One region of the Streptomyces pseudoechinosporeus genome, then DNA from elsewhere that is predicted to be linked to it. Evidence: riboswitches for the same ligand, from Rfam matches in the RefSeq annotation. Region 1 holds a riboswitch; each other region holds the start of a gene.
The links. A riboswitch is a leader RNA that binds a small molecule or an ion and turns the genes downstream of it on or off. The one in region 1 is predicted to bind ZMP and ZTP.

Region 1 (7,154 bases):
GTGGGCTGGATTCCAGAAAGCACGCGGGGACTGTCAGAAGCCATGACGTCATTCTCTCAGGTGTCAGGAGTCGCTCCGGAACTGGTCGGAAACAGGTGGGAACCGATCTGTCTCCGGCGGTGTAACAAGAGTGTGAGAACGCGGGAGGGGGGCCGCATCGTCGATGAGGCCGCGGTGATCGCACGCGTACGCGCCGGAGAGCCGGAGGCGTATGCGGAGCTGGTGCGTGCCCACACGGGCATCGCACTCAGAGCGGCCGTGGCACTGGGCGCGGGTGCGGACGCGGAGGACGTGGTGCAGCAGGCCTTCTTCAAGGCGTACTGCACGTTGGGGCGCTTTCGGGACGGCGCGGCATTCAAGCCGTGGCTGCTCTCGATCGTCGCCAATGAGACGAGGAACACAGTGCGGACGGCAGTGCGCCAGCGGACCCTGGCCGGCCGCGAGGCCGCACTCGTGGAGGCGGAGCCGGTGATACCGGAGTCGGCGGACCCGGCGGTCGCGGCGCTGGAGGTCGAGCGCCGGGCGGCGCTGCTGGCCGCTCTGGACCGGCTGAGCGAGGAGCACCGGCTGGTCGTCACGTACCGCTATCTGCTGGAGATGGACGAGCCGGAGACGGCCCAGGCCCTGGGCTGGCCGCGCGGGACGGTCAAGTCCCGGCTCAATCGTGCGTTGCGCAAGCTGAAGCGGCTGCTGCCCGATTTCCAGCCTCGGGAAGGAGGTGATGAGCATGAGTGAGTCGTACGAGCACGGGGGCGCGGAGTCCCCGGGCGGTCGTACCTCCGGGGAGCCGGGGCGTGCGCGCGGGAGCTCGGACCGGCTGCCCGAGGAGTTGCGCGCGCTCGGACGGTCACTGAATCCGCCGGGTGCGAGCGGGACCGAGTCGATGGTCGAGCGGGTGCTGGAGCAGATACTGGCCGAGGAGGTGCCGGTGCCGGTGGCCGAGCCGACGGGACCGGCGACGCGGATCCGGTCGGCTCGGCGGTGGGCGCGGCAGCGCTGGCGTTCGCTGACCGCCGCGCTGTGCGGACTGCTGACGGTGCTGGTGCTCACGCCTCCGGTGCGGGCGGCGGTCGTCGACTGGTTCGGCTTCGGCGGCGTCGAGGTGCGGTACAAGCCGGGGCCGCACGCTTCTCCGTCTCCGGTGCCGGGCTGCGAGCAGGGCCTGACGGTGGCCGGGGCTGCGCGGCGGGCGGGGTTCGAGCCGCTGCTGCCAAGGGAGTTGGGGCGCCCGTCGGCCGCGCAGGTGTCGGCCGACCGCCGGGTCCTCTCGCTGTGCTGGCACACCGGGGGCGGCGAGGTGATACGGCTCGACCAGTTCCGGGCGACGCTCTCTCCGCTCTTCTGGAAGTCGACGACGGTGCCGTACGAACCGGCCACGGTGAACGGCGACTCGGGCCTGTGGTTCGCCGAGCCCCACCGCCTCGAGCTCGCCCTGGTCGACGACCGGGGCCACGAGTACGCCAGGACGGTCCGCACGGCGGGGCCGACGCTGCTGTGGCAGCACCGGGGGGAGCAGCGGACGCTGCGGCTTGAGGGGGTGGACTCGCGGGAGCGAGCCGTGGCTGTCGCGGAGTCCGTGGAGTAGGAGCCAGTGGATTGGGGTCCGTGGAGTGGGGAGCAGGGGCGTGGAGTGGTCTGAACTCGTGCGGGACAAGTGGGAACCTCGGCGGGTCGAGCGGTGTACCAGAAGTGACAGGGTGCGGACGGGCCGCATCCGGGATCGACTGGGGGTCCGATGCGCAGGGTTCGTGAACTGGCGGCGGCAGCCGGGGCGTTGGCGGCTGCGCTCGCTCTGGTGCTGACGGGCGCGTCGGCTGCGGTGGCGGGCGGGCCGACGAGTGTGCTGCTGGCATCGCCCAGCAGCGGGGAGACGGCGTCGTTGTACAGCAGCGACGAGGAATACATGCGACTGAGGGACCTGCTCCCCCAGGAGGGCGGCGACCTCAAGAGGTTGCAGGAGAAGCCGCCGGACCTCGACTCCATAGGCCGTCGGATCAACATCACATGGATGATCCATGACGTCACTCCCTGGCGGGTGGACATGGTGCACCCCGACGTGACCGGCTCCCGGAGCGTCTGGATCCTCACACAGCTCAAACTGGCGCCTGATGGGTCGAAGCCGCCGAAGGAGGTCTGGCACCGGGCGGAGAAGCCCGACGAGCTCCGGTCCCTGCTCACCGACCTCAGCGTCATGAGCAAACACCCAGAGGGGACGAACCCGGATTCGGGACCGAAAGATGCGTCGGACGACACATCGGCCGCGGTTCCGCCCGACGCCGAGGAGACCTCCGCGACTACGGCCGCCATAGGGGCAGACGACGGAACCGACTGGTGGTGGGCGATACCGGGTCTCGCGGCGGGCCTGGCCCTGGGCTCCGGCGGCGGCCTCCTGATACGCCGCGCACAGCACGACTCCGGGCCGCCGCGGGAACCACGACAGGAACTGATCGACTTGTGAGACGAGCAGTCGCCTCCCGGTGGCCTCAGCCCAGGTCGATCTCCGGGTACAGCGGGAACGCGGCCACCAGATCCGTGGCCCGGTGGGAGATCTCGTCCGCGACCTTCGGGTCGAGCACGTGCTGGGCCTTGGAGGGAGCGCCCTTCGCGGTCGTGCCGGGCTCCGTGGTCGTGAGGACCCGGTCGATCAGGCCGGCGACCTCGTCCATCTCGGCGGTTCCCAGGCCACGCGTGGTGAGGGCGGGGGTGCCGATGCGAATGCCGGAGGTGTACCAGGCGCCGTTGGGGTCGGCGGGGATGGCATTGCGGTTGGTGACGATGCCCGAGTCGAGCAGGGCGGTCTCGGCCTGGCGGCCGGTGAGGCCGTAGGAGGAGGCGACATCGATCAGGTTGAGGTGGTTGTCGGTGCCGCCGGTGACGAGGGTGGCGCCGCGGCGCATCAGGCCCTCGGCGAGGGCGCGGGAGTTGTCGACGACGGCCTGGGCGTAGTCGCGGAACTCGGGGCGGCGGGCCTCGGCGAGCGCGACGGCCTTGGCGGCCATGACATGCGGAAGGGGGCCGCCGAGCACCATCGGGCAGCCGCGGTCGACCTGGTCCTTGAGGGAGTCGTCACACAGGACCATGCCGCCGCGCGGGCCGCGCAGCGACTTGTGGGTGGTGGTCGTGACGATCTGGGCGTGCGGGACGGGGTCGAAGTCGCCGGTGAGGACCTTGCCGGCGACGAGGCCGGCGAAGTGCGCCATGTCGACCATCAGCGTCGCGCCGACCTCGTCGGCGATCTCACGCATGATGCGGAAGTTCACAAGACGGGGGTACGCGGAATAGCCGGCGACGATGATCAGGGGCTTGAACTCACGGGCGGAGGTGCGCAGGGCCTCGTAGTCGATGAGGCCGGTGGCGGGGTCGGTGCCGTAGGAACGCTGGTCGAACATCTTGCCGGAGATGTTCGGGCGGAAGCCGTGGGTGAGGTGGCCGCCGGCGTCCAGGGACATGCCGAGCATGCGCTGGTTGCCGAAGGCCTGGCGGAGCTCGGCCCAGTCGGCCTCGGAGAGGTCGTTGACGTTACGGACACCGGCCTTCGCGAGCGCCGGGGCCTCCACGCGGTCGGCGAGGACGGCCCAGAAGGCGACGAGGTTGGCGTCGATGCCGGAGTGCGGCTGGGCGTAGGCGTGCTGGGCGCCGAAGAGTTCGCGGGCGTGCTCGGCGGCGAGGGCTTCGACGGTGTCGACGTTGCGGCAGCCGGCGTAGAAGCGGCGGCCGACGGTGCCCTCGGCGTACTTGTCGCTGAACCAGTTGCCCATGGCCAGCAGGGTGGCCGGAGAGGCGTAGTTCTCGGAGGCGATCAGCTTGAGCATCTCGCGCTGGTCGGCGACCTCCTGGCCGATGGCGTCGGCGACCCGGGGCTCGACGGCACGGATCACTTCGAGGGCGCTGCGGAAGGCGGTGGATTCGGTGGAGAGGGGCGCAGAGTGGTCGGACATGAGGGACCTCCGGACGTGGCGTTCAGCGTTCACGGTTCGGCCCAGGCGCACGGCACTTGTTCGTCACGGGCCGCTCCCCGATGGTCGGTCCCATCCCAGCGCGCCAGTCACGGCCCGCCGGTCAGCCTACCGGCCCCGCCTGATCGCCAGGTCCCCGAGTCCACCATGCGAGCGACGATGCAGGCGACGATGGGAAGGGGCCACAAACCGCCCGGTGCCCTGAGAGAAACGTGCCGTGAGGAATGGAGATCCCATGGATCCCGTGACCCGTACGGAGGCGCTGATCGCCTCGGCCGAAGCGCACAGCGCGCACAACTACCACCCGCTGCCGGTCGTCGTGGCCACGGCGGACGGGGCGTGGATGACGGATGTCGAGGGGCGCCGTTTTCTCGATCTGCTGGCCGGATACTCCGCGCTCAATTTCGGGCACCGCAACAGACGGCTGATCGACGCGGCCAGAGCGCAGCTGGAGCGGGTGACGCTGACGTCGCGGGCGTTTCATCACGACCGGTTCGCCGAGTTCTGCGCGCGGCTGGCGGAGCTGTGCGGCATGGAGATGGTGCTGCCGATGAACACGGGCGCGGAGGCGGTGGAGTCGGCCGTGAAGACCGCGCGGAAGTGGGGGTACCGGGTCAAGGGCGTGCTCGACGGTATGGCGAAGATCGTCGTGGCGGGCGACAACTTCCACGGGCGTACGACGACGATCATCAGCTTCTCCACGGATGCGGAGGCGCGGGCGGACTTCGGCCCGTACACGCCGGGCTTCGAGATCGTGCCGTACGGCGATCTGACCGCGATGCGCGAGGCGATCACGGAGAACACCGTCGCCGTGCTGCTGGAACCGATCCAGGGCGAGGCGGGGGTGCGGGTGCCGCCGGCCGGTTATCTCGCGGGCGTACGGAAGTTGACGCGCGAGCGGAATGTCCTGTTCATCGCGGATGAGATCCAGTCAGGGCTGGGGCGGACGGGCCGGACCTTCGCGTGTGAGCACGAGGGTGTGGTGCCGGACATGTATGTGCTGGGCAAGGCGCTCGGGGGCGGGGTCGTGCCGGTGTCGGCGGTGGTGTCGAGCGCCGAGGTGCTCGGCTTGTTCCGGCCCGGAGAGCACGGTTCGACGTTCGGCGGGAATCCGCTGGCCTGTGCGGTGGCGATCGAGGTCATCGCCATGCTGCGGTCCGGTCAGTTCCAGGCGCGGTCCGCGGAGCTGGGTGATCATCTGCATCGCGAGCTGGAGGTGTTGCGCGACACGGGCAGGGTGACGCAGGTCCGGGGGCGCGGGCTGTGGGCGGGGATCGACATCGCGCCGGCGTACGGCACGGGCCGTGAGGTCTCGGAAAAGCTGATGGACCGGGGTGTGCTGGTCAAGGACACCCACGGTTCCACCATCCGGATCGCGCCGCCGCTGGTGATCAGTAAGGAGGACCTGGACTGGGGGCTGGCCCAACTCCGGGCGGTACTGGGCGCCTAAGCGGCCTCGGGGAGGTGAGGCACGCCCCCACGCCTCCCCCACTGCCTTAAAGGCGTGGGAGGTACCCCCAGGCACGGCACCTCGCCGCACTGCCGCATCACCCAAGTACGTCCAGTACGAGGGCGATGCGGCAGCACGCCGATGCTCCCCCAGCTACCTCCCCCAGCTACCTCCCCCAGCTACCGCTGGGGGTGCCCCCAGAGGTGCCCCCAGCACCGGACGACGCGGGAACGCACCCCACCTCCCCGAGGCCGCTTAGAGATTCGCCGGATTCAGAGGATCACCGGGACTCAGAGAATCACTGACGCTCAGAGGATCACGTGCGGCAGAAAGCGGGCGTACTCGTCCGTGATCAGGCCGGAGGACTCGCGGATGCCGAGGCCCGCCGACTCGTGCTCGACGACCCAGGCGCCGAGGACGACACGGTTGCCGTCGAAGGAGGGAAGGGGGGCCAACTCCTGGTAGCAGCAAGGTTCTTCACGGATCACCGCGGCGTTTCCGGGGTCGTGGACCGTGACGCCGGCGCCCTCGCGGCCGAGGAGGGGCTTGGCGACGTAACCGGTGGTGGTGGCGAGTTCGCGAGGGCCGTAGAGATGGGCGGGGAGGAGGGCGGTGAGTGCCGCCGCCAAGAGCCCCATCCCGCCGAGTACGACCGTGCCCGACCGCAGTTGCCGTCGTGAGTCCGCCATGTCCGCTCCCCCGTGACCGTTCACCATCAAGTTCTCGGCCCTCAGCTTATGGATCATGACCGTGGCCGCCGCATTCGGAGCTCTTAAGGCAGCACCCTGCACAAGGCGTCCAGTGCGCCCGTCCAGGCGTGGTCCGGTGGTGTGCCGTAGCCCACGACGAGGGCGTCGTACGGGTCGGTCGCGGTGTCCGCGTGGCGGTAGCGGGTCAGGCCGTGGACCGCCAGGCCCTGCCAAGCAGCTGCCTGGACCACCGACTGCTCGGTGCCGGGCGGGAGTTGGAGGACGGCGTGAAGGCCGGCCGCGATGCCGGTGGCCCGTACCGAAGGGGCGTGGGAAGCAAGCGCCGTGACGAGTTGGTCGCGGCGGCGGCGATAGCGGAGGCGGGCCGCGCGGACATGGCGGTCGTACGCCCCCGAGGTGATGAACTCCGCCAGGGTCAGCTGGTCCAGGACCCCGCACGAGTCCGTCCCGCCCTTCGCCGACGTGACCTCCGACGCCGGCGACGGCGGCAGAACCATCCAGCCGAGCCGCAGCCCGGGAGCCAGGGACTTGCTCGCGGTGCCCAGGTACACGACGCGATCCGGGTCGAGTCCTTGAAGCGCCCCCACCGGCTGCCTGTCGTAACGGAACTCCCCGTCGTAATCGTCCTCCAGGATCAGCCCGCCGGTCCGCCGCGCCCAGTCCACGAGGGCGGCCCGCCGGTCGGACTGCAGTGGTACGCCCATCGGGAACTGGTGCGAAGGGGTCAGCAGGATCGCCCGGGCATCGGCGAAGGCCGCCCCCACCCCCGTACCCGCACCCGCCAGGCCATCCGTGGACGTACCCGACTCGTCGAACGGCAGCGGCATGGTCCGCAGCCCCGCCGCCTCCGCCAACTTCCAGTGCACGTCAAGCCCGTACGACTCCACGGCGAGCGAGCGCAGCCCCCGCTGCCGCAGCACCGTGCCGAGCAGGCGCAGGCCGTGGGCGAAGCCGGAGCAGATGACGATGCGTTCGGGATCGGCGCGTACGCCGCGGGCGCGGGCCAGGTAGGCGGCGAGGGCGGTGCGGAGTTCGACG
Region 2 (7,154 bases), on a different contig from region 1:
TCGGCAAGGTTGTGGCAGGCTGCACCCGGGCAGGCCACACTCGACTAGCGGAAGCAGCGACGCACGTGACGTCGGCAGGCACCACCCGGGAGGTCCCCATGCCCGAACTGCGTGTCGTGGCCGTCTCTAACGACGGCACACGGCTGGTGCTGAAGGCTGCGGACAGCACGGAGTACACGCTTCCGATTGACGAGCGTCTGCGCGCCGCCGTTCGCGGCGACCGTCCCCGCCTCGGCCAGATCGAGATCGAGGTGGAGAGCCATCTCCGCCCCCGAGACATCCAGGCGCGTATACGCGCAGGCGCCTCCGCCGAAGAGGTCGCCCAACTCGCCGGCATCCCCGTCGATCGCGTACGCCGCTTCGAGGGCCCCGTGCTCGCGGAGCGCGCCTTCATGGCGGAGCGGGCCCGCAAGACCCCGGTCCGCCGGCCCGGCGAGACCACCGGACCCCAGCTCGGCGAGGCAGTGCAGGAGCGGCTGCTGCTGCGCGGCGCCGACAAGGAGACCGTGCAGTGGGACTCGTGGCGGCGCGACGACGGCACCTGGGAGGTCCTGCTCGTCTACCGGGTCGCGGGTGAGCCCCACTCGGCGAGCTGGACGTACGACCCGCCACGGCGGCTCGTACAGGCCGTGGACGAGGAGGCGCGCTCGCTGATCGGCGAGTCCGACGACGACCTCGCCTCGCCCGAGCCCAGCTTCCCGTTCGTGCCGCGTATCGCCCGGCTGCCGCGCGACCGTGAACGCCCGATGGACCGCGCCCTGGAGCGCCAGACGGAACGTCCCGTCCTGCCCGCCCAATCGCCGGAGCCCGAGGAGGAGAGCATCAACGGTGAGCGGGACTCGCTCACCAGCCTCCTGGAGGCGGTGCCCAGCTTCCGTGGCGACATGGTGGTGCCTGAGCGCCCCACCACGACCACGGAGCTTCCGGTGGAGGAGGAGCCCGCCCCGGAGCCCGAGGCGGAGGAGCCCCCGGCGCCCGCGGCCTCGGCCGGTTCGGCGTACGCCGATGTCCTGATGCCGCGCTCGGTGAGCAGCCACCGCGACCGGCTCGTCGGCTCCACCGACCGGCAGGCCGAGGCGGACGGCGTCCGCCCGGGCCGAAGAGCGGCGGTGCCGAGCTGGGACGAGATCGTCTTCGGGACGCGTCGCAAGAAGCAGGAATAGAAAGCGGAAGATGTACGCGGCTGGGGCTCGCGCCACTTCGGGGCGAGCCCTTTTCGCTGCCGTGCGACTGCGGACCGGGCCGGTCTACTGCGGGTCGGGCCCCGTCGCGACCGGGCGGCTGTCGTCCGCCGACCACTGCGACCACGAGCCCGCGTACAGCGCGGCCGGAATGCCCGCGACCTGAAGCGCGAGGATCTCGTGAGCGGCGGAGACGCCCGAGCCGCAGTAGACGCCGACTTCACAAGTGCCGGTCGCACCCAGGGACTTGAAGCGCTCGGCGAGTTCGGCGGCCGGGCGGAAGTGGCCGGATTCCGTCACGTTCTCCGTCGTCGGTGCCGAGACCGCGCCGGGGATATGGCCGCCGATCCGGTCGATCGGCTCGACGTCGCCCCGGTAGCGCTCGGCGGCGCGTGCGTCGAGGAGCAGGCCGGTGCGGGCGAGGGCGGCGGCTCCGTCCGCGTCGAGCAGCGGCAGCGCGCCGGGCGACGGTACGAACGTACCGGCGACCGGAGAGGGAACACCGGCCTCGATGGGGCCGTCCCAGGCCGCGAGTCCGCCGTCAAGGACGCGTACCGACGGGTGACCCGTCCAGCGCAGCAGCCACCAGGCGCGCGCGGCGGCCCAGCCGAGCCCGCCGTCGTACACGACGACGTCTCGGTCCGCGCTGACCCCGGCCGCCCGCATCGCCGCCCCGAAGACCTCCATGTCCGGCAGTGGATGCCGGCCGCTGGCACCGGCCGGAGCTGCGAGTTCGGAGTCCAGGTCCACGTAGGCGGCACCCGGAATGTGACCCTCCTCGTATGCGGAACGCAGGTTCGGGCCGCCCAGTTGCCAGCGGATGTCGAGTAGCACCGGCGGCTTCGGTCCGGCCAGGGCGCTCGCGAGTTCGGCTGCGGAGATGATGGCGTTCATGGCCACCATCCTTGCGTACGGGGTGGCCGCATCGTCCAGGTCCGGTTACTCTGCCCGCCGGACCGGCCCGAGCACACGGCGTACGAGCATGGACACAGGCTGTACAGCCGATGGACACCGCCAGGCAACCGTGGGGATACGGATGGGATACAGCAAATCGGGCATCCTCCAGCCATGCGCCGTCGGCCGGGGCACGCGGCATCCCTGGTGGTGCGAGCGTCGGCACCGGGCGGGGAATCGCGGGGGCAGTACGCGCTGTCGGAAGCGGAAGTGAAGCTGCGGGCGCCCCGGGGCGCCGAGGAAAGAGTGACGATGACCGAGTCACGGGGGTCGACCGGCCTGAACGGCACCGCGCACGCGCCCGGCACACCCTGCTGGGTGAGTCTGATGGTGCACGGGATGGCCGCGACCCAGGAGTTCTATGGAGCACTGTTCGGCTGGAAGTTCCAGCCCGGCCCTCAGCAGCTCGGCCCGTACGTACGCGCCGTGCTCGACGACCATGAGGTGGCCGGGATCGGGCAGTTGCCGCCCGACCGTCATCTGCCCATCGCCTGGACGCCCTATCTCGCCTCGGACGACGTGGATCTGACGGCGGAGACGGTACGGGCCTGCGGCGGCACGGTCGGCGTGGGCCCCCTGGACGCCGGGGATGCGGGCCGGATGGTCATCGCCTCCGATCCCTCGGGCGCCGTGTTCGGCATCTGGCAGACCGCGGCCCACCTCGGCACGGGCATCACCGACGTGCCCGGCACTCCCACATGGAACGAGCTCGTCACACGCGACTCCGCGAGCGTCGCCAAGTTCTACGAAATGCTCTTCGGCTACGAGAAAGAGCCGCTCGTCTCCGCGGACTCCGACTACATCACCCTGCACATCGAGGGCCGCCCGGTGGCCGGCATCCGCGGCGTGGGCCACGCCCTCCCCCGCGACCGGGGCCCGCACTGGATGACGTACTTCGAAGTCGCCGACGTGGATGCCTCCTTGACCGACGTCATCGACCTGGGCGGCCACGTCCTGAAAACGCCCCGCGACACCCCGCACGGCCGCATCGCCACGGTCGCGGACCCCGAGGGGGCGGCGTTCTCCCTCGTACGCACAAGCCACTGAGCAGGAGCCACTGAGTCTGCGGACCGGGCTGTCTCAGCCCTGCGGCACCACGTCCACCGGCAGTATCTTCGGCCACCTGGAGTCGACGCCGGTATGGGTGACTCCAGGCGTTGTCAGCCGCGTCGATCTCACTGCCGCGGCACGCACCGAACGGGCAGTGCGAGGAGCATCTGCCACCCTGATACAGCTCGGCACCCCTCATGCCCCGCTGTTCCACACACTCCACGCGCGCGATCCGCAGGCGGGCGAGACCGTCTACGAACTCGACGAACAGCAGCTCCGCTCCGTCATCGAAGAGCTCGGTCCGGTTCCCGACCAGCGTGTATGAGCAGTACCTCCCGGCTTCGCGCTCCCCAGAAAGCCAAGTCTCACCCCGGCCCCGCAGTCCTCAAACAGCACGACGCCCTCCTGCACGGGTCGGAGTTCTGCAGCGGTGTGGGGTTTCGTCGAGATGAGGCCCGGACAGAGTGCAGGTGAGCCGTGACTGGCGTGTCGTGATGGGCATAACCATCGGGGAGCGGCTTCGTCATAATGACGCAGTGCCGCGCGCCTGGGCTTCTTGGGATCGACCTGAGAGGCACCCTGGTGATTCGGCACCTGAATTTCTCCCCCATGGCCACCGGCCGGCCCTGGTTGGTCGGGATCGTCAACATGACCGAGGATTCCTTCTCCGACGGCGGCAGGTTCCTGACCGCTGAGGACGCGGTGGCACACGCCCGGCGACTGCGGTCAGAAGGGGCAGACATCATCGAGCTGGGCCCGGCGGCGAGTCACCCGGGAGCCCGGACGGTGACCGCGGACGAGGAGATAAGACGGCTGGCCCCGGTCATCGACCAGCTGGTCGCCGAGGACATACCGGTGTCCGTCGACTCGTTCCTGCCCGAGACCCAGCGCTTCGCCGGCGCCCACGGTGCCGCGTACCTGAACGACATCCAGGGCTTTCCCGACTCCGCCTTGTACGAGGAGCTGGCCGGTACCGGGTGCCGACTCATCGTCATGCACTCGGTGCAGGGCCGGGGACCCGCCACCAAGGTGGTGACGGATGCCGCAGTCGTCCACAGTGGCATCGAGCGGTTCTTCACGAAGCGCCTGGCCGCACTCGAAGCGGCGGGCATCGGCCGGGACCGGCTGGTCATCGACCCGGGGCTCGGCTACTTCCTCGGCGCCGATCCGGAACCGTCGCTGACGGTCCTGACGGGTCTTGAACAGATGAAGGCTCTGTTCGACGTGCCGGTCCTGGTCTCGCCCTCCCGCAAGTCGTTCCTTCGCGCGCTCACCGGGAGCAGCCTTCTGCGGATCGGCCCGGCCGGCCTGGCGGCGGAGCTGTACGCCGCGCGCCACGGGGCGGACTACATCCGCACCCACGACGTCGCCGCCCTCCGTGACGCCCTCACCATCTTCGAAGCCCTGGAATCGACCAAGGAAGCTGCCAGATGAACCAGCGAGAGGCAATCGTCGCAGTGATCCGGCGCGGACAGCGGGTGCTCGTCATCCAGCGGGGCCCGTCGGCCCGGATGCCGGGCTACTGGGCACCCCTCAGCGGCACGATCGAACCCGGGGAAACGCAGGAGAAGGCCCTGGTCCGGGAGGTGCGCGAGGAAGTCGGCCTGCGAGTTGCTCCGGGGGCCAAGGTCTGGGAGTCGCAGACCCACGACGGAAGATTCCGCCTGCACTGGTGGACCGCCGATGCTGAGGACGGCGAGGTGGTCACGGAGCCGGGCGAAGTGAGCGCCGTACGGTGGGTCACGGCACGGGAGTTCGCAGAGCTGCGGCCCATTTTCGACGGCGATCGCGAGTTCTTCGCCCAGGTGCTGACGCGGCTCTGAGCGGCAGCACATCCTGGCCCGGCCCTTCCTGACGCACCCGCGGCCCAGGTGCTCCTCAGACCTTGCGCCACCCAGGGACCCAGGCGCCGTCCTGGACCTCGTAGTCCCCGAAGAGGGCGGGGGCTTCCTTGACCATCAGCTCACCGACCTTCCCGAACAGCAGACGGATCTCCTCCTCCGCTCCCGAAGCCGTCCGGTTCTCGATGACGTGCCGCAGGGTACGGACGTTGGCCGTCCAGGCCAGACCGGTGGCAACGCCCTCGGGCGCGAACCGGTGCATGAAAGAGGTCTTGGCCTTCTTTTCGCCGAACGGCACACCGGGCTCGTCCAGATGGAAATGGTCGGCCATCCAGTGCTGGAACTCCTCCATCTGCTCCAGCAGCGCAGTGGCACGCTCCATCAACTCGCCGTCTTCCTCGGCCCACTGCGGAAACCAGAACGGCAGGTCGTCCGACCGTACGAAGCGCAGCGACTCCTGCGAGACAGCAGCGCCGGCGCGATGCCGGACGAGTTCATGCGTGACGACCCGGCTGACGTGGTGGACTACGAACGTGAAGTTCACGTGCTCAAGAACCGAGCCGTGCGCGCTGGACAGAATGTTGCGCAGGGACTCGTCCTGGTCGGTGCGGATTCGTGTCACGTTCGGGTTCAGCCCGGGCTCCCAGGAGCGGTAGCAGACACGGCCCGCGAACTCGGCGAGATTCTGCGCGTCATCCAGCTCCCCACGATCCACTCGCTCCAGCCAGTTCTCCCCTCCGACTTCGGCGAGATAGCCGGCCACCTCCTCATAGTCCAGCTGAGGCCTGGCGATGAGACGGACCTGGGGTTCGACGCGGTGCACGAGTTCCTGTCCGACGGTAAGCCGGTTCAGCTGTCGACGAGTTGGGAGCCGTACGAGCTGACGGCCGGCACGCTCGTCGTGCTGCCCGAGGGAGGCCCGCACGCGGGAAAGGGCGTGGTCGACCGCATGGCCGAGATCGGTCTCACGGTCACGCACTCCGTGGAGCGGCCAGAGCCCGGGGAAGCCAATACCGAGGAGGCGACCCTCCTCGGTATCCAGCGGGGCGCGCTCGTCACGCGGATTCAGCGGACGTACTACAGCGACGACGGCCGACCGGTCGAGACGGCTGACATCGTTGTGCCTGCCGCCCTCTGCGAGATCGTGTACGAGGTGCCCGTCTCGTAGCACGAATGCCGAGCCGGAGATCGTCCGATTCGCTCTCGGGTTGTCGCGGATCTATCGCCCGCTCAACAGCTCAGGGCCGTAGGCCTTACTAGGCCTGCAGCGTTGGGCACTGCTCTTGGGAGCAGAGTCCAGCATGGTGCCATCCCACATAAGGTGGCCGGGATGAATCTGGTTGACGACCGGCGGGGGATTCGATGGATCAGGGGTTGGCGGCTGTACTGGGTGTCCTCGTAGGCGCGTTGGCGACGGGTGGTGGCACGTACTTTGCCGCAAGGTCAGCGGACCGGCTTCACAAGCGCCAGGCCCGTGGGGAGGCGTATACCAACCTCGTGCGTGACCTCGAGAGGGCGGGCCAGTGACTGCCCTGAGCGAGGGGTCGGATGCGGGAGTCGGCGGCAGGGTGCCGCTCGACCCGGACCGGATCAAGCATCTGGAGTTCATCCAGGCGACGATCACCCGCTTGGGTACCAACTCGTTCCTCATGAAGGGCTGGGCGCTGACCCTGGCCGCGGGCCTGCTCGCGCTGTCCGCCAGTCGGCTGAGCTGGCAGCTCGCGTCCGTCGGCGTGGTGCCGCTGCTCTGCTTCTGGTACCTGGACTGCTTCTTCCTGCGCCAGGAGAGGGCCTTCCGCCGGCTTTACGACGATGCGCGGTCCCCCGACAGCACGGTCGAGGTGCTGTCCATGAACGTGGGGCGGTATCTGTCGCGGATGCCCTGGCCGGAGGTCTGGCTGACGCCGACGTTACTGCTGTTCTACGCGCCCTTGCTGCTCGCCGACCTCGCGCTCCTCGTCCTCACCCTGTGAACTCACCGCGCCGGACGGCCGATCGCCGCGGAGAGTCGGGCGGCGAGCGCGTCCTTGGCCGCGTCGTCCTCGTCCCGGAACCCCGCACTCTCCGGCGGCCAGATCGGCCCCATCGCGTCCCCGGGGCTGCGCGGCACGAGGTGCACATGGGTGTG
Region 3 (7,154 bases), on a different contig from region 1:
GGACCTGAACTGGAGGTCCGACTACGACCCGCGGCGCGCGTACGCCCAGTCGAAGCTGGCGAACCTTCTCTTCACGCTGGAACTCCAGCGCCGCCTGACGGAGTCCGGCTCCCCGGTCCGCTCCCTCGCCGCCCACCCCGGCTGGGCGGCGACCAACCTGATGAGCCATGCCGCGAATCCGGTGATGAAGACGTTCATAAAGGTCGGCAACAGGTTCTTCGCCCAGGACGACAAGGCGGGCGCCCTGCCGACGCTGTACGCCGCGACGCAGGACCTGCCCGGAGCGAGCTACGTCGGGCCCGACGGGCGGGGCGAGATGCGCGGAGGGCCGACGCTGGTCGGACGGTCGGCGGCGGCGAGCGATGCGGCGGCGGCGCGGCGGTTGTGGACGGTGTCGGAGGAGCTGACGGGCGTGAGCTGGCCGGTGGAGCAGCCGGCCGCCGGGCGCTAGTACCAACGCCGTGTAGTTGGAAGCTGTATCTCAGTCGATCATGGAACGTGCGGGTCGAACAGGTTTCTCGCCGGGGTGATCTTCCCGTCGTTCCGGGCCCGCACGCGGTCTCGCCCCCTCGGTTTGGGTCACCGACCAGGGTGGCGGGCGGCACGCAGGGTGATCTCCATGGGCACCACCAGGGGTACGTCTGGCAGGTCAGCCTTGGGAAACAACGGATTGAGCGGGCCCGCACGTGCCAGAGAGCGGTCGATGACGGGCATCGTCAAGTATCTCGCCAGCCGCTACGCATCTATCCCTGCACCACCGACTTACAGGGGCGCCAAGCCCCCTTCAAGGAGCGGACCGTGTCTTTGACCATGAACCTGACGCGCCCCCTCCTGCGCCTGAGACCGAACACTTTCGTCACGGTGGAAAGCATGCGGAAGTCCATGGCCCGCCCCCACCCGGCTGCCCCCGTCCCGGCAGCGTTGCGGCGTTCCTGCTCCATCGCCACCGATACTGTCCACGGCCACCAGGTCATTACGCTGACCCCGAAGTCGGGCCGCAGGAACACAAACCTGATTTACACCCATGGCGGCGCCTACATCTACCCGCTGGCCGGCATGCACTGGCGGATCATCGCGACGCTGATCCGCCGGACGGGAGCGAGGGTCACCGTCCCGCTCTACGGACTCGGACCCGAGCACACCGCCGACGATGCCTACCAGCTCCTCGAAGACGTCTACCGGACAGTGGCCGAGCGGGCCGGGAACGACCCGGTGTTCCTCGTCGGCGACTCCGCCGGGGCGGGTCTGGCCATCGGCCAGGCGATTCTCTACCGTGAAAAGGGTCTTCGGGCGCCGAACGGCCTGTTTCTGTTCTCCCCGTGGGTCGATGTCACCATGAGCAATCCCGACATCGCCGCCATCACCGGCCTCGACCCCATCCTCGCTCCTCAGGGGCTCGCCGCCGCCGGCGGGGATTGGGCAGGAGCCCGAAGCACCACCGACCCCCTCGTCAGCCCGCTCTACGACACCCTCGAGAAACTGCCGCAGACGTTCATCTACCAGGGGGGTCACGACATCTTCCTGCCCGATGCGAAGAAGTTCGCAGCCAAAACCAACGCCGCGGGCACCAAGGTGGACCTGCGTATCTACCCCGCCGCATTCCACGTCTTCGTCGCGGCAGCTTGGACCCATGAAGCACGCCACGCGCTACACGATGCAGCAGACCGCATCACGGCCAGTTGACCACAGACGACGGTCCTGCCGGCGTGGACGCAAGCTTCCTCTGGTCGCCCCAGACAGATGTCTTGGACCTCGCGCACGATGATGTCCGCTCCGGTCGGGAGATCGGTGCCGGGGACGGCGCGAACTTCACCCACTACCCGCCAACCGTCACCCACGTACTGGCGGTCGAACCCGAACCACACCTGAGGCGACTCGCAGAAGCCGCCGCACAGCAGGCGCCCGTTCCGATCCATGTCGCCGCCGGCAGTGCTGAAAGGCTTTCCGTTCCCGGTAAGAGCTTCGTTGCCGCGGTGTTCTCGTTCGTGCTGTGCACGGTCCCCGATCTCAACGTGGCCCTCGGTGAAGCCCTCCGCGTACTCAGACCAGGTGGACAACTCCGTTTCCTGGAACACATCCGCGCCGATACCTCCGGCCTCATCCGAGTTCAGCACCTGCTGGACGCCACCGTCTGGCCGCTCCTCGTCGGCGGGTGTCACACCGGCCGCGACACTCAAGAAGCCATCACGCGGGCGGGATTCACCATTGAGCACCTCGACCGCTTCCTCTTCCCTGAAGCGCGGATTCCTGTCTCCTTCCACATGCTGGGAACAGCATCCCGAGACTCGAGGTCGAAGTAGGCCGCAAGGTCAAGTTCGTTGCCCCGGCCCTCAGCACGAGACCGCTCGCTAGAGTCCGGGCTTCGTCACACGCCACCCGGCGCACCCCCACCGAGCTTCGTGATCAGCGGAGTGGGGCCTGCAGTTGAGGATGGTCTCAGCGTTCCGGGACTTCGAGCTGACGCGCGGCGGCGTCCACGGTCTGCGAGAGCAGGACGGTGATGGTCATCGGTCCGACGCCGCCAGGGACGGGAGTGATCAGGCGGGCGCGGGTGCGGGCGGTGTCGAAATCCACGTCGCCGATGTTGCCTGGGTTGTATCCGGCGTCGATCACCACCGCCCCCGGTTTGATGTCCTCTCCGCGGATCAACCGGGGCTGTCCTACGGCCGCCACCAGGATGTCCGCTTCCCGGAGGACAGCGGACAGGTCCGCGGTGCGGGAGTGGCAGTACGTCACCGTGGCGTCCTTGGCGAGCAGGAGCATCCCGACCGGTTTGCCGAGGATCGCGCTGCGGCCGACAACGACGGCATGCTGGCCCGCGGGGTCGACATCGTACTCGTCCAGCAGCCGCATGATCCCGCCGGGCGTGCACGATACGAAGCCGGGCAGCCCGAAGCTCATCGCGCCGAAGGAGTGCACCGTGACGCCGTCGACGTCCTTCTCCGGGGCGATGGCTTCGAACGCCGCGCGCTCGTCGATGTGTTCACCCGCAGGGTGCTGCAGCAGGATGCCGTGCACCCCGGGGTCCTGGGACAGGGCGGCGAGCGTGTCGACCAGTTCGGCGGTCGTGGCGGTGGCGGGCAGACCGACATGGCGGGAGGTGATGCCGGCCTTCGCGCAGCGGGCCCGCTTCATACGGACGTACGTCACGGATGCCGGGTCCTCGCCCACCAGTACCGTCGCCAGGCATGGCGCCACGCTGGTGCGCTGTGAGATCTGCGCCGCGCGGGCGGCGGTCTCCTCGATGATGCGCCGGGCGAGTCCGGTGCCGTTCATGAGCTGGGCCGTCTGTGTCGGGGACATGGCCGCCTTCCAGGCGTAGTTGACCACTCGCCCAGGCGCACGGCATCGACCGATTCGTCGGGCCGCTCCCCGGTGGTGCTCCACCTCAGCGCCAGTCACGGCCCACGTCGCACTGTAGTGGACGTGAACGGCCCCGGGAATGACGAAGATCCCGCACCCCCCCGGGGGGGTGCTGTGTCGCAAAGCGTGAGCACTTCCCCCCACGGTGTTCGCGTACCGCTCGCTTGAGCGTCCGAAGGACATCTTCCCCGTGACTGTTCACGCTTTTCACGGATAGGGGTGGGGGCCGGCGATGCCACGGGGCGCGCCAGAGAGGAAGTCAGTGCTGTCCGCCCACTGATCCACGCTGCCGATCAGTGGGCGGGAGCGCAGTTCCGGGTCGGTGACCGTCTGGTTCAGGGCCTGGGCGAAGCGTTCGGCGTGGAGGACCAGGAACGGGCGGTTGTGGTAGCGGCGGCGGGTGGGGTCGATCGGGTCGGTGACGCCGGAGGCGTTGTGGAGGGTGGCGACCTTCTCGTACGCGTCGCAGAGGTGCCGTTCCCGGTCCGCGTACTCCGTCGCGGCGAGCGCACCGCGCAGCGACGGGGTCAGGTCAGCCGCCACCGGCAGTCGGGCGAAGGTGCTGCCGAGCCATTTGCTGTACGGGGCGTATGTCCGCGACAGGAGGAGGCACAGCCGCATCAGGTCGCGTACCAGGCGCGCGGCGACCACCGCGGAGCCGAGGTCGTCCCCGACCTCCGCGCAACGGCCGACGAACGCCTCCTCCTGGGAGAGCCGTTGCCACTGGCAGGCCAGCAGGTAACGCCACACCTGGTCCGGGTACCAGGCAAGGCGCCGCCGTACGGCGTCCAGCGCGCCGAGTCCGTCGTGGAAGACGGCGCCCGCGGTCACCTCGAGGAGCCGCTGCTGCGGGATGGAAAGCCAGTCGTGCACGGTCAGTTCGGGGGTGGCGAGCGCGTCCACGCCGAGCTGCGCCACGAGCCACGGCCCGAGCCCGTCCACGGACACCCGGTGGTCGACGGGCCCGTCGACCAGTTCCATGTGGCCCGACACCGGGTCCAGCGCGTCGTCGTCACGGCGCCGAAAGTGCGTGGGCCAGCCGCGCACCTCCTTGGGCAGGCGCTCCGCCAGCAACCGGTGAATGCGCTTGCCACGCTCGGCGACCTCCTCGTCCGACAGGAACAGGTTCAGGCGCGGACCCCATTCATGATCCGCCGACCGTGCCGTGTCGAAGCCCAGCACCTCCGAACCCGAGCCGATCCGGGCGGCCGTGTACCGCAGCCCCGGGTACGCCTCGGCGAGGATCGGCCGCACGGCCTCCTCGTACAGAATCCGGGAGAGTTCGAGGCCCGGGAGGAACGCGGCTCGTGTCGGCATACGGTCACTCTGCCGGGACCGGGCTGCCGCCCACCACCGGATTACGTGCGGGCCGGGTTCGCGAGCCGAAGGCGGCGGTGGCCGCGTCGGCGGGCATGGTGTACCGGCTGCGAATGTTACACATCTTGGGAATCTGTAACGTTCGTAGATCTACCTGCCTGGGGGCAGCCGCCGCACCACGTGCGTGTACGCGAGCCACTCACAGCGGCACCTCCGCCCAGATCGTCTTGCCCGGACCGTCCGTCTGGAGGTCCACACCCCACCGAGCCGCCAGCCCCGCGACCAGCAACAGACCACGCCCGCCCTCGGATTCAGTGCCTGGCGCCCCTACCACCGGCAACCGGTCCCCGCGCTGATCGGACACCTCGATACGGAGCACTCGCTCGTCCTCCGTCAGCCGTACGCGGAAGTCCCGGCCGGACACCCGCCCGTGACGCACCGCGTTCGCCGCGAGCTCGGCCGCGATGGACGTGAGGGTGTCGTTGGTCTCGCTGCCGTACGGGTGGCCCCACTCGTCGAGCCGGTGGGCGACGAGGCGCCGGGCGAGGCGGGCTCCTCGTGGCGTCGAGCTCAGTCGCTGTGTGAACGTGCGTGCGGTGACCGGGACTTGGGGCAGGGCGTGGTTCGTCATGCGTCCACGGTGGCGGCGTACGCGCGCGGTCACCAGCTCTGCAACCCGTACGCAACGTCAGCGTACGAGTACTCAGGGTAGACAGGACGCTTAACTGACCGTAACCATGGGTGACTTCGCGCGGTTGCGCACACAACACCACCCTGGAGTACGCGACGCAATGACAACCGGCAGCAACAACACCGAACCCGAGCCCTCCGAGAGCCTCCAGACCTTCGGCGCGGTCCTGCAGGGCTTTCGCGAGCACGCTGGACTCACCCAGGAGGAACTTGCCCGGAAGATGAAGTTCTCGGTGCACTTCCTCGCCTCCGTCGAACAAGGCAGACGCCTGCCTCCGGACGACTTCGTGGAGGCAGCCGAGCAGGCCCTCAACGCGTACGGGATCCTCCGGAAGGCGGCCCGCAAGATCGGACGGCAGCCTGGTCTCGCCGCGTGGTTCCGCAAGTGGGCGGGGCTGGAGGAGACAGCCATCAGTCTGTGCACGTACGAATGCCGGTTGATTCCGGGCACGTTGCAGACGGAGGCGTACGCACGGACGCTCTTCGAGAACCGGCTTCCTCTGTTCACCGACCAGGAGATCGAGGACCGGCTGACCGCCCACCAGGATCGGCAACGGATGCTGCGGGAGCGGCAGAACACCGCGTTCAGCTTCATCCTCGATGAGCACATGTTCAAGCGCTGCACGGGAGGGGCTGAAGTCACTCGTGAACTCATCGAGCAAGTCCTGGAGTTGGGCTCGCTGAGGAATGTCGAGATCCAGGTCCTGCCGCTTTCTCGCGGTGTGCATGCCGGGCTGAACGGGCCCATGATGCTGCTGGAAACGCCGCAGAACCAGTGGTACGGCTACATCGAAGGCCAGGAAACCGGCCAGCTCATCTCCGACCCGAAAACGATCAGCGTGCTCCAGATGCGGTATGCGAAACTGCGCTCGCAGGCCCTCACTCCCGAGGACTCCGCGAGCCTGTTGAAGCAACTGCGAGGAGCGCTATGAGCACCGACGAACTGGCCTGGTTCAAGAGCAGCTACAGCGGCGACGCCAGCGGCGACTGCCTCGAAGTCGCCCTGGACTGGCGCAAGTCCAGCTACAGCAGCGGCTCCAGTGGCGACTGCCTCGAAGTCGCCCCCGGCTGGCACAAGTCCAGTCACAGCGGCAGCTCCGGCGACGACTGCATAGAGGTCGCCGCCTGCCCCACCACCATCCACGTACGCGACTCCAAGAACACCGAGGGCCCCCAGCTCGCCCTCTCCCCCACCACCTGGACGGAGTTCGTCACGTACGCCGCCCGCGGCTGAGCGACGGCGTTCAGTGATCCGCGCAGCACGGCGTCGGGTCCGGTACCTCGAACGGGACCAGGACGCCGCCCGCGGCAGGCATGGCGGCCAGGACCAGTTCCCCGTCCCGCCATTCCGGACGTACGAAATCCCTCGTCAGGATCCGCTGCTCCGGCGCGGGTTCGCCGGACCCGCCCAGCACCGCAACCCGGTCGATCGCCGAGCCCGACACAAGCTCCGCGACCGTCACCGTCCCGGTAAGCCGGGCGACCCCGGGGTAGAGGACGGCGCGGCCCACCTCGTCGGGAACGCCGACCGTCACCTCGTACCCCTTCGCCGCCAGCCCCTGCCTCGCCTCCGCGGACGCCCCGGTGAACGACAGCACAACCCGCGGCCGTTCCCCCCGCACCAGGTGCGTGCAGCCGAACACGCCCTCCGGAAGGGCGAGTTCGGCAGCCAGCGACTGGAGCAGATGGTCCGCCTCCTGCAGGGTCGTCGTCTCGGTGTCGACCCAGAAGGCGCTGTCGCCGTCGAACGTGGTCACGACGGGAGGACCCACACGGGGTTGGAG

Region 2: linked by a shared signal. The riboswitch ahead of folP (dihydropteroate synthase) and the one ahead of ACYVO6_RS42100 (glycine hydroxymethyltransferase) in region 1 are both predicted to bind ZMP and ZTP.
Region 3: linked by a shared signal. The riboswitch ahead of ACYVO6_RS16735 (bifunctional 5,10-methylenetetrahydrofolate dehydrogenase/5,10-methenyltetrahydrofolate cyclohydrolase) and the one ahead of ACYVO6_RS42100 (glycine hydroxymethyltransferase) in region 1 are both predicted to bind ZMP and ZTP.

Annotation. Positions count from the first base shown of each region.
Region 1 is NZ_BAAGPS010000073.1:51,262-58,415, forward strand. It holds gene trpS (tryptophan--tRNA ligase) at 1-44, opposite strand, end outside; gene ACYVO6_RS42085 (RNA polymerase sigma factor) at 175-735, shown strand; gene ACYVO6_RS42090 (hypothetical protein) at 728-1,585, shown strand; gene ACYVO6_RS42095 (hypothetical protein) at 1,736-2,458, shown strand; gene ACYVO6_RS42100 (glycine hydroxymethyltransferase) at 2,484-3,938, opposite strand; ZMP/ZTP riboswitch at 3,971-4,059, opposite strand; gene rocD (ornithine--oxo-acid transaminase) at 4,192-5,406, shown strand; partial or broken gene ACYVO6_RS42110 (glutathionylspermidine synthase family protein) at 5,715-6,014, opposite strand; gene pdxR (MocR-like pyridoxine biosynthesis transcription factor PdxR) at 6,179-7,154, opposite strand, start outside.
Region 2 is NZ_BAAGPS010000023.1:136,768-143,921, reverse strand. It holds gene sepH (septation protein SepH) at 99-1,163, shown strand; gene ACYVO6_RS24045 (sulfurtransferase) at 1,248-2,075, opposite strand; gene ACYVO6_RS24040 (VOC family protein) at 2,388-3,182, shown strand; gene ACYVO6_RS24035 (hypothetical protein) at 3,340-3,510, shown strand; ZMP/ZTP riboswitch at 3,653-3,745, shown strand; gene folP (dihydropteroate synthase) at 3,795-4,619, shown strand; gene ACYVO6_RS24025 (NUDIX domain-containing protein) at 4,616-5,008, shown strand; gene thyX (FAD-dependent thymidylate synthase) at 5,064-5,849, opposite strand; partial or broken gene ACYVO6_RS24015 (UTRA domain-containing protein) at 5,847-6,194, shown strand; gene ACYVO6_RS24010 (hypothetical protein) at 6,550-6,999, shown strand; gene ACYVO6_RS24005 (HIT domain-containing protein) at 7,002-7,154, opposite strand, start outside.
Region 3 is NZ_BAAGPS010000011.1:48,237-55,390, reverse strand. It holds gene ACYVO6_RS16750 (oxidoreductase) at 1-451, shown strand, start outside; gene ACYVO6_RS16745 (alpha/beta hydrolase fold domain-containing protein) at 799-1,683, shown strand; gene ACYVO6_RS16740 (class I SAM-dependent methyltransferase) at 1,680-2,300, shown strand; gene ACYVO6_RS16735 (bifunctional 5,10-methylenetetrahydrofolate dehydrogenase/5,10-methenyltetrahydrofolate cyclohydrolase) at 2,437-3,303, opposite strand; ZMP/ZTP riboswitch at 3,326-3,412, opposite strand; gene ACYVO6_RS16730 (DUF4037 domain-containing protein) at 3,571-4,680, opposite strand; gene ACYVO6_RS16725 (ATP-binding protein) at 4,880-5,311, opposite strand; gene ACYVO6_RS16720 (helix-turn-helix domain-containing protein) at 5,472-6,302, shown strand; gene ACYVO6_RS16715 (DUF397 domain-containing protein) at 6,299-6,604, shown strand; gene ACYVO6_RS16710 (hypothetical protein) at 6,615-7,127, opposite strand; gene ACYVO6_RS16705 (PHP domain-containing protein) at 7,124-7,154, opposite strand, start outside.